3 regions of the Streptomyces sp. NPDC026659 genome follow, and region 2 is predicted to be linked to each of the others. Evidence: riboswitches for the same ligand, from Rfam matches in the RefSeq annotation. Region 2 holds a riboswitch; each other region holds the start of a gene.
What was found. Region 2 has a riboswitch for thiamine pyrophosphate ahead of thiO (glycine oxidase ThiO). Riboswitches for the same ligand answer to the same signal wherever they lie in the genome.
Positions count from the first base shown of each region.

Region 1 (3,255 bases), on a different contig from region 2:
AAGGACGCTGTCGCGGAGGCCGGGGAGAAGCCGTTCCGCGCCAAGCAGCTGTCGCAGCACTACTTCTCCCGGTTCGCGCACGACCCCGAGGAGTGGACGGACATACCGGCCGGTTCCCGGGCCAAGCTCCAGGAGGCGCTGTTTCCGGAGCTGATGTCGGTGGTCAGGCATCTGGCCACGGACCAGGGGACCACCCGTAAGACCCTGTGGCGGCTGTTCGACGGCACGCTCGTGGAGTCGGTGCTGATGCGGTACCCGGACCGGGTGACCATGTGCATCAGCTCGCAGGCGGGGTGCGGGATGAACTGTCCGTTCTGCGCGACGGGGCAGGCGGGGCTCGACCGGAATCTGTCCACCGCCGAGATCGTGCACCAGATCGTGGACGGGATGCGGGCGCTCAGGGACGGGGAAGTGCCCGGTGGGCCCGCTCGGCTCTCCAACATCGTCTTCATGGGCATGGGTGAGCCGCTCGCCAACTACAAGCGGGTTGTCCAGGCCATCCGGGCGCTCACCGACCCCGCCCCTGATGGGCTCGGGCTGTCTCAGCGCGGCATCACCGTGTCGACGGTCGGCCTCGTCCCCGCCATCCACCGCTTCTCGGACGAGGGCCTCAAGTGCCGGCTCGCGATCTCCCTGCACGCCCCCGACGACGAGCTGCGCGACACCCTCGTCCCCGTGAACACGCGGTGGAAGGTGCGCGAGGTGCTGGACGCCGGGTTCGAGTACACGGAGAAGTCGGGCCGCCGGCTGTCCATCGAGTACGCGCTGATCCGGGACATCAACGACCAGGCGTGGCGTGGTGACCGGCTCGGCCGGCTGCTCAAGGGCAGGCCCGTGCACGTCAACCTGATCCCGCTGAACCCCACCCCCGGCTCCAAGTGGACCGCCTCCCGTCCCGAGGACGAGAAGGCGTTCGTGGAGGCCATCGCCGCGCACGGTGTGCCGGTGACCGTGCGGGACACCCGGGGCCAGGAGATCGACGGGGCGTGTGGTCAGCTCGCCGCCACCGAGCGGTAACCTGGGCCGGTCCACATAACGTAATACGGGTATAACTTCATACGCGTCATACATCTGCATATTCCGACAGGGGAGCGCCACAGCGCTGAGAGTGCGGCAATCGGGCCGCAGACCCTCTGAACCTCGCCCAGGTCATTCTGGGTAGGAAGTTCGGTCACCACTCAAGCTGTTGTGCCCTGCCCGGGCTCCGTCCGCGGAGACCGGGCAGGGCCGCGTCTCTTCCTGGCCAGAACCAGGAGGAACATCCAGTGCACACCAAGACCCTCGTGGCCGCGGCGGTCGGCCTCGGCCTGGTCACGCTGTCCGCGTGCGGCTCCACGCACGCCGGCACCGGCACCGGCACCGGGCACGCCGCCGACACCAAGACCGTGACCCTGGTCAGCCACGACTCGTGGGCCGCGTCCAAGAGCGTCATCCAGGACTTCGAGAAGCAGTCCGGCTACAAGGTCCGCGTCCTCAAGGACGGCGACGCCGGTCAGGCCGTCAACAAGGCGATCCTCACCAAGGACCACCCCCAGGGCGACGTCCTGTTCGGCGTCGACAACACCCTGCTCTCCCGCGCCCTCGACAACGGCCTCTTCCAGCCGTACACCGCGAAGGGCCTCGACCAGGTCGACGCCGCCTTCCAGCTGGACGGCGCCAAGCACCGCGTCACGCCCGTCGACTACGGCGACATCTGCGTGAACTACGACAAGGCGTACTTCACCCAGCACAAGCTCACGCCCCCGCAGACCTTCGCGGACCTCGCCGACCCGAAGTACAAGAACCTCCTGGTCACCGAGAACGCCTCCACCTCCTCGCCCGGCCTCGGCTTCCTGCTCGGCAGCGCCGCCCGGTACGGCGACAAGGGCTGGGAGGGCTACTGGAAGAAGCTCAAGGCCAACGGCGTGAAGGTCGTGGACGGCTGGGAGCAGGCCTACTACCAGGAGTTCTCCGGCTCCTCCGAGGGGAAGAAGGCGGGCGGCGACCGTCCGCTCGTCGTCTCCTACGCCTCCTCGCCGCCCGCCGAGGTCATCTACGCCACGAAGCGGCCCACGACCGCCCCGACCGGCGTCTCCGAGGGCACCTGCTTCCGCCAGACCGAGTTCGCCGGACTGCTCGGCCACGCGAAGAACCCCAAGGGCGGCAAGGCGTTCCTCGACTTCCTGCTGTCGAAGGAGTTCCAGCAGGACATGCCGCTGAACATGTTCGTGTACCCGGTGGTCAAGGGCACCAAGGTCCCCGCCGAGTTCACCGAGTACGGCCCCGCCGCCAAGGACCCGGAGACCATGGCGCCCGGCCGGATCGCCGCCAACCGCGACCAGTGGGTCAGCTCGTGGACGTCGCTCGTACTGAAGTAGCCGTGCGGCGGGCAGCCACGCGGCGCACCCGCGCGAACGCGGCCCGGCTCGGTCTCATGGCCGTGCCGGCCGCGTTCTTCGCGGTGTTCTTCGCGTGGCCCGTCGCCGCGATCGTGCTGCGCGGCCTGAGGGCGGACGGCACCTGGCACCTCGGCCGGATCGCGGACGTGCTCGTCCGCCCCGACATCCGCCATGTGCTGTGGTTCACCACCTGGCAGGCGCTCGCCTCCACCGCGCTCACCCTGCTCATCGCGCTGCCCGCCGCCTACGTCTTCGCCCGGCTCGACTTCCCCGGCAAACAGGTGCTGCGGGCCGTCATCACCGTGCCGTTCGTGCTCCCGACCGTGGTCGTCGGCACCGCCTTCCTGGCCCTCGTCGGCCACGGGGGACTGCTCGACGAGCTGTGGGGCGTACGCCTGGACACCACGGTCTGGGCGATCCTGCTCGCGCACGTCTTCTTCAACTACGCCGTGGTCGTCCGGACCGTCGGCGGCCTGTGGGCCCAGCTCGATCCGCGCCAGGAGGAGGCGGCCCGGATGCTCGGCGCGTCCCCGCTGCGCGCCTGGCGGCAGGTCACCCTGCCCGCGCTCGCGCCCGCCGTGGCCGCCGCCGCGCTGATGGTCTTCCTGTTCACCTTCACCTCCTTCGGCGTGGTGCAGATCCTCGGCGGGCCCACCTTCTCCACCCTGGAGGTGGAGATCTACCGGCAGACCTCCGAGGTCTTCGACCTCACCACCGCCGCCGTTCTCACCCTGCTCCAGTTCGCGGCGGTCGGCGCCATCCTCGCCGTGCACGCCTGGACCGTACGGCGGCGCGAGAGCACCCTGCGTCTGGTGGACGCCTCGGTCACCACCCGCCGCCCGCGCGGCGCCGGACAGCGGGCGCTGCTCGCCGGGGT
Region 1 covers NZ_JBEZXY010000011.1:197,962-201,216, forward strand. The annotation lists gene rlmN (23S rRNA (adenine(2503)-C(2))-methyltransferase RlmN) at 1-1,017, shown strand, start outside; TPP riboswitch at 1,076-1,183, shown strand; gene AB0E91_RS26260 (thiamine ABC transporter substrate-binding protein) at 1,266-2,357, shown strand; gene AB0E91_RS26265 (iron ABC transporter permease) at 2,414-3,255, shown strand, end outside.
Region 1: linked by a shared signal. The riboswitch ahead of AB0E91_RS26260 (thiamine ABC transporter substrate-binding protein) and the one ahead of thiO (glycine oxidase ThiO) in region 2 are both predicted to bind thiamine pyrophosphate.

Region 2 (3,255 bases):
GCCCTCGGTCAGGCCGGTCTCGGCCCAGCGGGTGCGCGGGACGACGGTCTCGTTGAGGGCGGCGGCCACTCCGGAGGGGGCCGGGGTCAGGGTCCGCACCAGGACGTCGAGCGCGGTGCCGGGGGCCACCTCGCGGGGCTCCCCGTTGACGGAGATGTTCATGCGGAGTGCTCCAGGGTGGTGGGTACGGCCTCTGCGGACGCGGCGGAGGTGAACCGGGCCGGGGTGAACGGGCGCGCGGCCTCCGGCGGCTCGGCCCCGGTCAGCAGGTCCGCCATGACGTCACCGGTGACGGGCGTGAGCAGCACGCCGTTGCGGTGGTGGCCGGTGGCGAGGAGCAGCCCCTCCAGGCCGGAGGGGCCGAGCAGCGGGGCGTTGTCGGGGGAGCCGGGGCGCAGTCCGGCGCCGGTCTCGGTGAGCGGCAGCTCGGTGATCCCGGGCACCAGCTCATGGGCGTCGCGCAGCAGCTCGTACACGCCGCCCGCCGTGACCGTGGTGTCCCAGCCCTGCTCCTCGGTGGTGGCGCCGACGACCAGCTCGCCGTTCTCGCGGGGCACCAGATACACATGGCCGCCGCGCACCACGGCCCGCACGGTGCGGCTCAGGAACGGCGCGTACCGGGGCGGCACGGTCAGCCGCAGCACCTGGCCCTTGACCGGACGCACCGGCGGCAGCACCTCCTCGGGGACCCCGGTGAGCCGTCCGCTCGTGCTGCCGCCCGCGAGGACCACCCGGGGGGCGCGCAGTACGGCGCCGTCCTCGCCGGTGACCCCGACGGCGCGCCCACCGGCCGTGTCGAGCCGCGCGGCCCAGGTCCGGTGGAACAGCACCCCGGCCCGCTCGCAGGCCAGCACGAGGGCCGTGGCGAGCCGTCTCGGGTCGATCTGGTGGTCCCCGTCCACGCGGAGCCCGCCGCGCACGCCCGGCGCCAGCATCGGCTCCAGACGGCGGCACTCGCGCCCGGTCAGCCACTCCGACTCCAGGCCCGAGCGGAGCTGGAGGGCATGCAGTTCGCGCAGGTGGGCGCGGTCGTCGGCGTCCAGCGCGACCGCGAGGGTGCCGCAGCGGCGGTAGCCGAGGCCGAGCCCGGTCGCCTCCGTCAGCTCGGCGGCGAAGTCCGGGTAGCGGCGGGCCGACTCCAGGTTGAGGGCGAGCAGCGCCTCCTCGCCGTAGTGCAGCTCCGTGACGGCGGCGAGCATCCCCGCCGCGACCCGCGCGGCCCCGCCGCCGGGCTCGGGGTCCACCACCGTGACGGCGAGCCCGCGCTGCGCGGCCCGCCACGCCGTGACCAGGCCGATGATCCCGCCGCCGACCACGAGCACGTCGCTCGCGCCCGCCCCGCCGGGGTTCCCGCGGCCGTGTGCACCGGGTTTTCCGGACATACGTGCGTGCATGGGCGTCCAGCCCCTCCCTTCGCCGGCATGACCCGGATCAGGTTCGTACGGTCGGAGGCCGCCAGCCTCCCTCTCAGCCCGGTGCGTCCGGGCTCCCGCGAGTGCTTCTACCGTGGCCACCCTAGCCCTCGGCGCACGCCGGGGGGAAAGCGCGTCACCGGCACGCGTCTCGCCGAAAACCCGACAAAGGAGCCCCGCTCATGGCCCGTTCCCTCGACGGACTCGTCCTCGCCCCCGTCGCGGACCAGTCGCCAGGACAGGTCGGCACCCGTACCCGGTTCACGTACCACGAGCGGGACGGCGGGATCTGGGCCGAGTACGCGGGCGGCGACGTGGTGCGCGGCCATCTGGTCGGCACTCGCGACGGTGACCGGCTCGACTTCCGGTACGTGCAGCTCCGGCGGGACGGCACCACCGCCTCCGGGCACTGTGTGTCCCGCGTCGTGGAGCTGGCGGACGGGCGCGTGCGCCTGGAGGAGACCTGGGAGTGGGAGTCGCGGCCGGGCTCGGGGACGAGCGTCGTCGAGGAGGTCGCGGACCGGGCCCGGGACTCTCCGGGGCTTCCCCCGGCTGACGGGTCGTCAGGTGTCGGGGTCGCCGTCTAAGGTGGCCGGGTGAGCGAGCAGACAGCACGGGAGAGCGCGGCGGACGGGCGGCGCGTGGTCGTCGTCGGGGCGGGCATGGCCGGGGTGCAGACCGCGGTCGCCCTGCGCGAGCAGGGCTTCGCCGGGACCATCACCCTGATCGGCGCCGAGCCGCACAAACCGTACGACCGGCCGCCGCTGTCCAAGGGCCTGCTCCTCGGCAAGGCCGAGGACTCCGCCTTCGACGTGGACTTCGCCTCGCTCGGCATCGACCTCAGGCTCGGCGTCGAGGCGCTCGGCGTACGCCCCGCCGACCACGAGCTGGACACCGTCGCGGGCCCCGTCCCGTACGACGCGCTGGTCCTCGCCACCGGCGCCGAACCGGTCCGGCTGCCCGGCACGGACGACGCGCCCGACGTGCATCTGCTGCGCACCCTCGACGACGCCGAACGGCTGCGCCCGGTCCTCGCCGCGCGGCACGACGTCGTGGTGGTGGGCGCGGGCTGGATCGGCGCCGAGTTCGCCACCGCCGCCCGCGAGGCGGGCTGCGCGGTCACCGTCGTGGAGGCCGCCGACCGCCCGCTCGCCGAGGCGCTGCCCGAGGAGGCCGCCGCCCCGATGGCCGACTGGTACGCGTCGGCGGGCGTCGAGCTGCGCACCGGCGCGCGCGTGGAGCGCGTCGAGCCCGGCGCGGTGGTGCTCTCCGACGGCTCGCGGCTGCCCGCCGGGGCCGTCGTGGTCGGCATCGGCGCCCGTCCCGCCACCGCGTGGCTGGCCGGTTCGGACATCGACCTGGGCACGTACGGCGAGGTCCTGGCCGACGACCGGCTGCGCACCTCGGCCGAGGACGTGTACGCGGTCGGCGACTGCGTCTCGTTCCCCTCGGCCCGCTACGGCGAGCGGCTGCTCGTCCACCACTGGGACAACGCCCTCCAGGGCCCCCGCACGGTCGCCGCCGACATCCTCGAGGCCGGGACGGCGCCCTACGACCCGGTGCCGTACTTCTGGTCGGAGCAGTTCGGCCGGTTCGTGCAGTACGCGGGCCACCACGCGGCCGCCGACCGCACGGTCTGGCGCGGTGAGCCGGGGGACGCGGCCTGGACGCTGTGCTGGCTGCGCGAGGACCGGCTGATCGCCCTGCTGGCCGTCGGCCGGCCGCGCGATCTCGCCCAGGGGCGACGGCTGATCGAGTCGGGGCGCACGCTCGACGCGGGCGTCCTGGCGGACCCGGCGCGGCCGCTGAAGGAGGCGGTGGCGGGGTAGTCCCGGCCCGCTGA
Region 2 covers NZ_JBEZXY010000007.1:128,780-132,034, reverse strand. The annotation lists gene thiS (sulfur carrier protein ThiS) at 1-162, opposite strand, end outside; gene thiO (glycine oxidase ThiO) at 159-1,382, opposite strand; TPP riboswitch at 1,392-1,503, opposite strand; gene AB0E91_RS19005 (hypothetical protein) at 1,595-1,999, shown strand; gene AB0E91_RS19000 (FAD-dependent oxidoreductase) at 2,009-3,241, shown strand.

Region 3 (3,255 bases), on a different contig from region 2:
ACCGTCACGTCGTCCAGCACACCGAGCGAACCGATGATGACGCCGGCCAGCAGAAGGCCGCTCATGTCGATCGAGGGGTAGAGCCCGTGGATCAGCCCCGTGCTGTCGTCCGTGTTGCCGGTGAGCGCGGCCCAGCCGATGAACTGCGAGCCGAGGAAGCCGATCAGCATCAGCGAGACGAGCGTGCCGAGCACCGCGACCGATGTCCGGGCGGACAGCCCATGGCACATGTAGAGCGCGATCAGCATGATCGCGCTCGATCCGACCACGGCCACCAGCAGGGGATTCGACCCCTGGAGTATCGCGGGGAGGATGAACATGGTCAGCACCAGGAAGCTGACGGCCAGCGCGACCAGCGCCATGACGCCGCGCAGCCGGCCCACCACCACGACGGCGACCGCGAAGATCCCGGCGAGCAGCGCCATGGGGAACTGCCGGTTCACGTCGGTGACCGCGTACTGCAGATCCTTGGGTGCCGAGGGCTCGTAGGCGACCACGACCTGCTCGCCCTGGTGCAACTGCCGTGTCTGGTCGGGCTGGACGATCTCGGTGAAGGTGCGGCCCCGGTCCTTCCCGGTGTCGACCCGGACCGTCGCCTTCTTGCAGTCCCGCTTCCCCTCCTGGGCCGCCGAGCCCGCTCCGGAGGAGGCGTTGTCGCCGAGGGACGAACCGCCCGAGGCGTTCACGGACTTGCAGCTCACCGACAGGACCCGGGTGACCGTGGCCTGCTGGGTCTGGCGGTCGAAGCCGACCCCGGAGCGCTCGTGCGGCGGGGCGCCGCCGGGCCAGAGCACCACGAGTCCGACCACGACGGCGGCCGTGAACGGGATGAGGATCGCCGCGATGACCTTGCGCAGATGCCGGGACACCGGGGCCGCGGGGCCATGGCTGTGCGAGTGGCCGTGACCGTGATGGCCGTGACCGTGGTCCGGTTCCTGGCCGTCGCCGGAGCCGGAGTGGTGCCCGTGCGCGTCTCCGGGGCCACCGCCGGAGCCCTGTCCGCCCCCTCGGCCGGGGCCGTCGCCCTGTCCGGGGCCGTGCCGATGGGGCGGCCCGGGCGGTGGGTAGGGAGGCTGATGTGTCGTGGTCACCGTCCGATCATTGCAAGAACGACCGAGGCCCACTGTCCTTCACGTCACAAGGGGCGCTAGCGTGGAGGCACCTTTGCACACGCGGGAGCTCGGAGCACCGGGCTGAGAGGGCGCTGACCTCCGTCTTCGCGATGTTTCACGTGGAACGTGGTTCCACCGGACCATCTGCGGACGGAAATCGCTGCGTCGACCGCCGAACCTGTTACCGGGTAATGCCGGCGTAGGGAGTAGGTCTCATGACCAACAAGGACGCACGCACGCCTGCCTCCACGCAGAACGCGACGAACGGGTCGCCGGACGCGGAGGCCGGGAAGTCCAACGGCTGGCACAAGGCGTACATCGCGGGCTCGCGCCCCGATGTGCATGTGCCGGTCCGTCAGGTGCACCTGACCAACGGGCGGTCGGTCACGCTCTACGACACGTCGGGTCCGTACACCGACCCCGCCGTCCCCACCGATGTCCGACGGGGTCTGACCCCGCTGCGGGAGAACTGGATCGTCGCCCGGGGCGACACCGAGGAGTACGCCGGTCGTCCCGTCCGGCCCGAGGACGACGGAATCAAGCACACCTCGCCGCGCGGCGGGCTGCGGAACCTGGACGCGGTCTTCCCCGGACGCCCGCGGCTGCCGCGCCGGAGCCGTGACGGTGGCGCGGTCACCCAGCTCGCGTACGCGGTGCGGGGCGAGATCACGCCCGAGATGGAGTTCGTGGCCCTCCGCGAGAACGTTTCTCCGGAGGTGGTCCGCGAGGAGATCGCCGCCGGTCGCGCGGTGCTGCCGGCCAACGTCAACCACCCCGAGATCGAGCCGATGATCATCGGCAAGCGGTTCCTGGTGAAGGTCAACGCCAACATCGGCAACTCCGCCGTCACGTCCTCCATCGAGGAGGAGGTGGAGAAGATGACCTGGGCGACCCGCTGGGGCGCCGACACGGTCATGGATCTCTCCACCGGCCGCAACATCCACACCACGCGCGAGTGGGTGCTGCGCAACTCCCCCGTGCCGATCGGCACGGTGCCGCTCTACCAGGCCCTGGAGAAGGTGGACGGCAGGGCCGAGGAACTGACCTGGGAGATCTACAAGGACACCGTGATCGAGCAGGCCGAGCAGGGTGTGGACTACATGACGGTCCACGCGGGCGTGCGGCTGCCGTACGTCCCGCTGACGGCGAACCGCAAGACCGGCATCGTCTCGCGCGGCGGCTCGATCATGGCGGCCTGGTGCCTGGCGCACCACAAGGAGTCGTTCCTGTACGAGAACTTCGAGGAGCTCTGCGAGATCCTCGCCGCCTACGACGTCACCTACTCGCTGGGCGACGGTCTGCGGCCCGGTTCCATCGCGGACGCCAACGACGAGGCGCAGTTCGCGGAATTGCGCACGCTCGGGGAACTCAACCGCATCGCCAGGCGTTTCCACGTACAGACGATGATCGAGGGCCCCGGTCACGTCCCGATGCACAAGATCAAAGAGAACATCGACCTTCAGCAGGAGATCTGCGATGAAGCCCCGTTCTATACGCTCGGCCCGCTGACCACCGACATCGCCCCGGCGTACGACCACATCACCTCCGGTATCGGCGCGGCGATGATCGCCTGGTGGGGGACGGCGATGCTCTGCTACGTCACGCCCAAGGAGCACCTGGGCCTGCCCAACCGGGACGACGTGAAGACCGGCGTCATCACCTACAAGATCGCCGCCCACGCGGCGGACCTCGCCAAGGGGCATCCCGGCGCGCAGGAGTGGGACGACGCGCTGTCCGACGCCCGCTTCGAGTTCCGGTGGGAGGACCAGTTCAACCTCGCCCTGGACCCGGACACGGCACGGGAGTTCCACGACGAGACGCTGCCCGCCGAGCCCGCCAAGACGGCTCACTTCTGCTCCATGTGCGGGCCGAAGTTCTGCAGCATGAAGATCTCGCAGGACATCCGGCGCGAACACGGCGGCAGCAAGGCCGAGATCGAGGAGGGCATGGCGCGCAAGGCCGAGGAGTTCGCGGCCACGGGCAACCGGGTCTATCTGCCCATCGCCGAGTGACAGCCGGGTGACGCCGGGGACGGCCGGCGTCTACTCCGGCTGATGCTCGGGTCCGCCGAAGTCGGGGCTCGTGTAGTCCGGGCTGGAGAAGCGCGGCCGGTCGGAGACCGGTCCGTCGTGCGGGCTGCTGA
Region 3 covers NZ_JBEZXY010000003.1:194,990-198,244, reverse strand. The annotation lists gene AB0E91_RS09785 (YibE/F family protein) at 1-1,091, opposite strand, end outside; TPP riboswitch at 1,163-1,335, shown strand; gene thiC (phosphomethylpyrimidine synthase ThiC) at 1,328-3,124, shown strand; gene AB0E91_RS09775 (hypothetical protein) at 3,155-3,255, opposite strand, start outside.
Region 3: linked by a shared signal. The riboswitch ahead of thiC (phosphomethylpyrimidine synthase ThiC) and the one ahead of thiO (glycine oxidase ThiO) in region 2 are both predicted to bind thiamine pyrophosphate.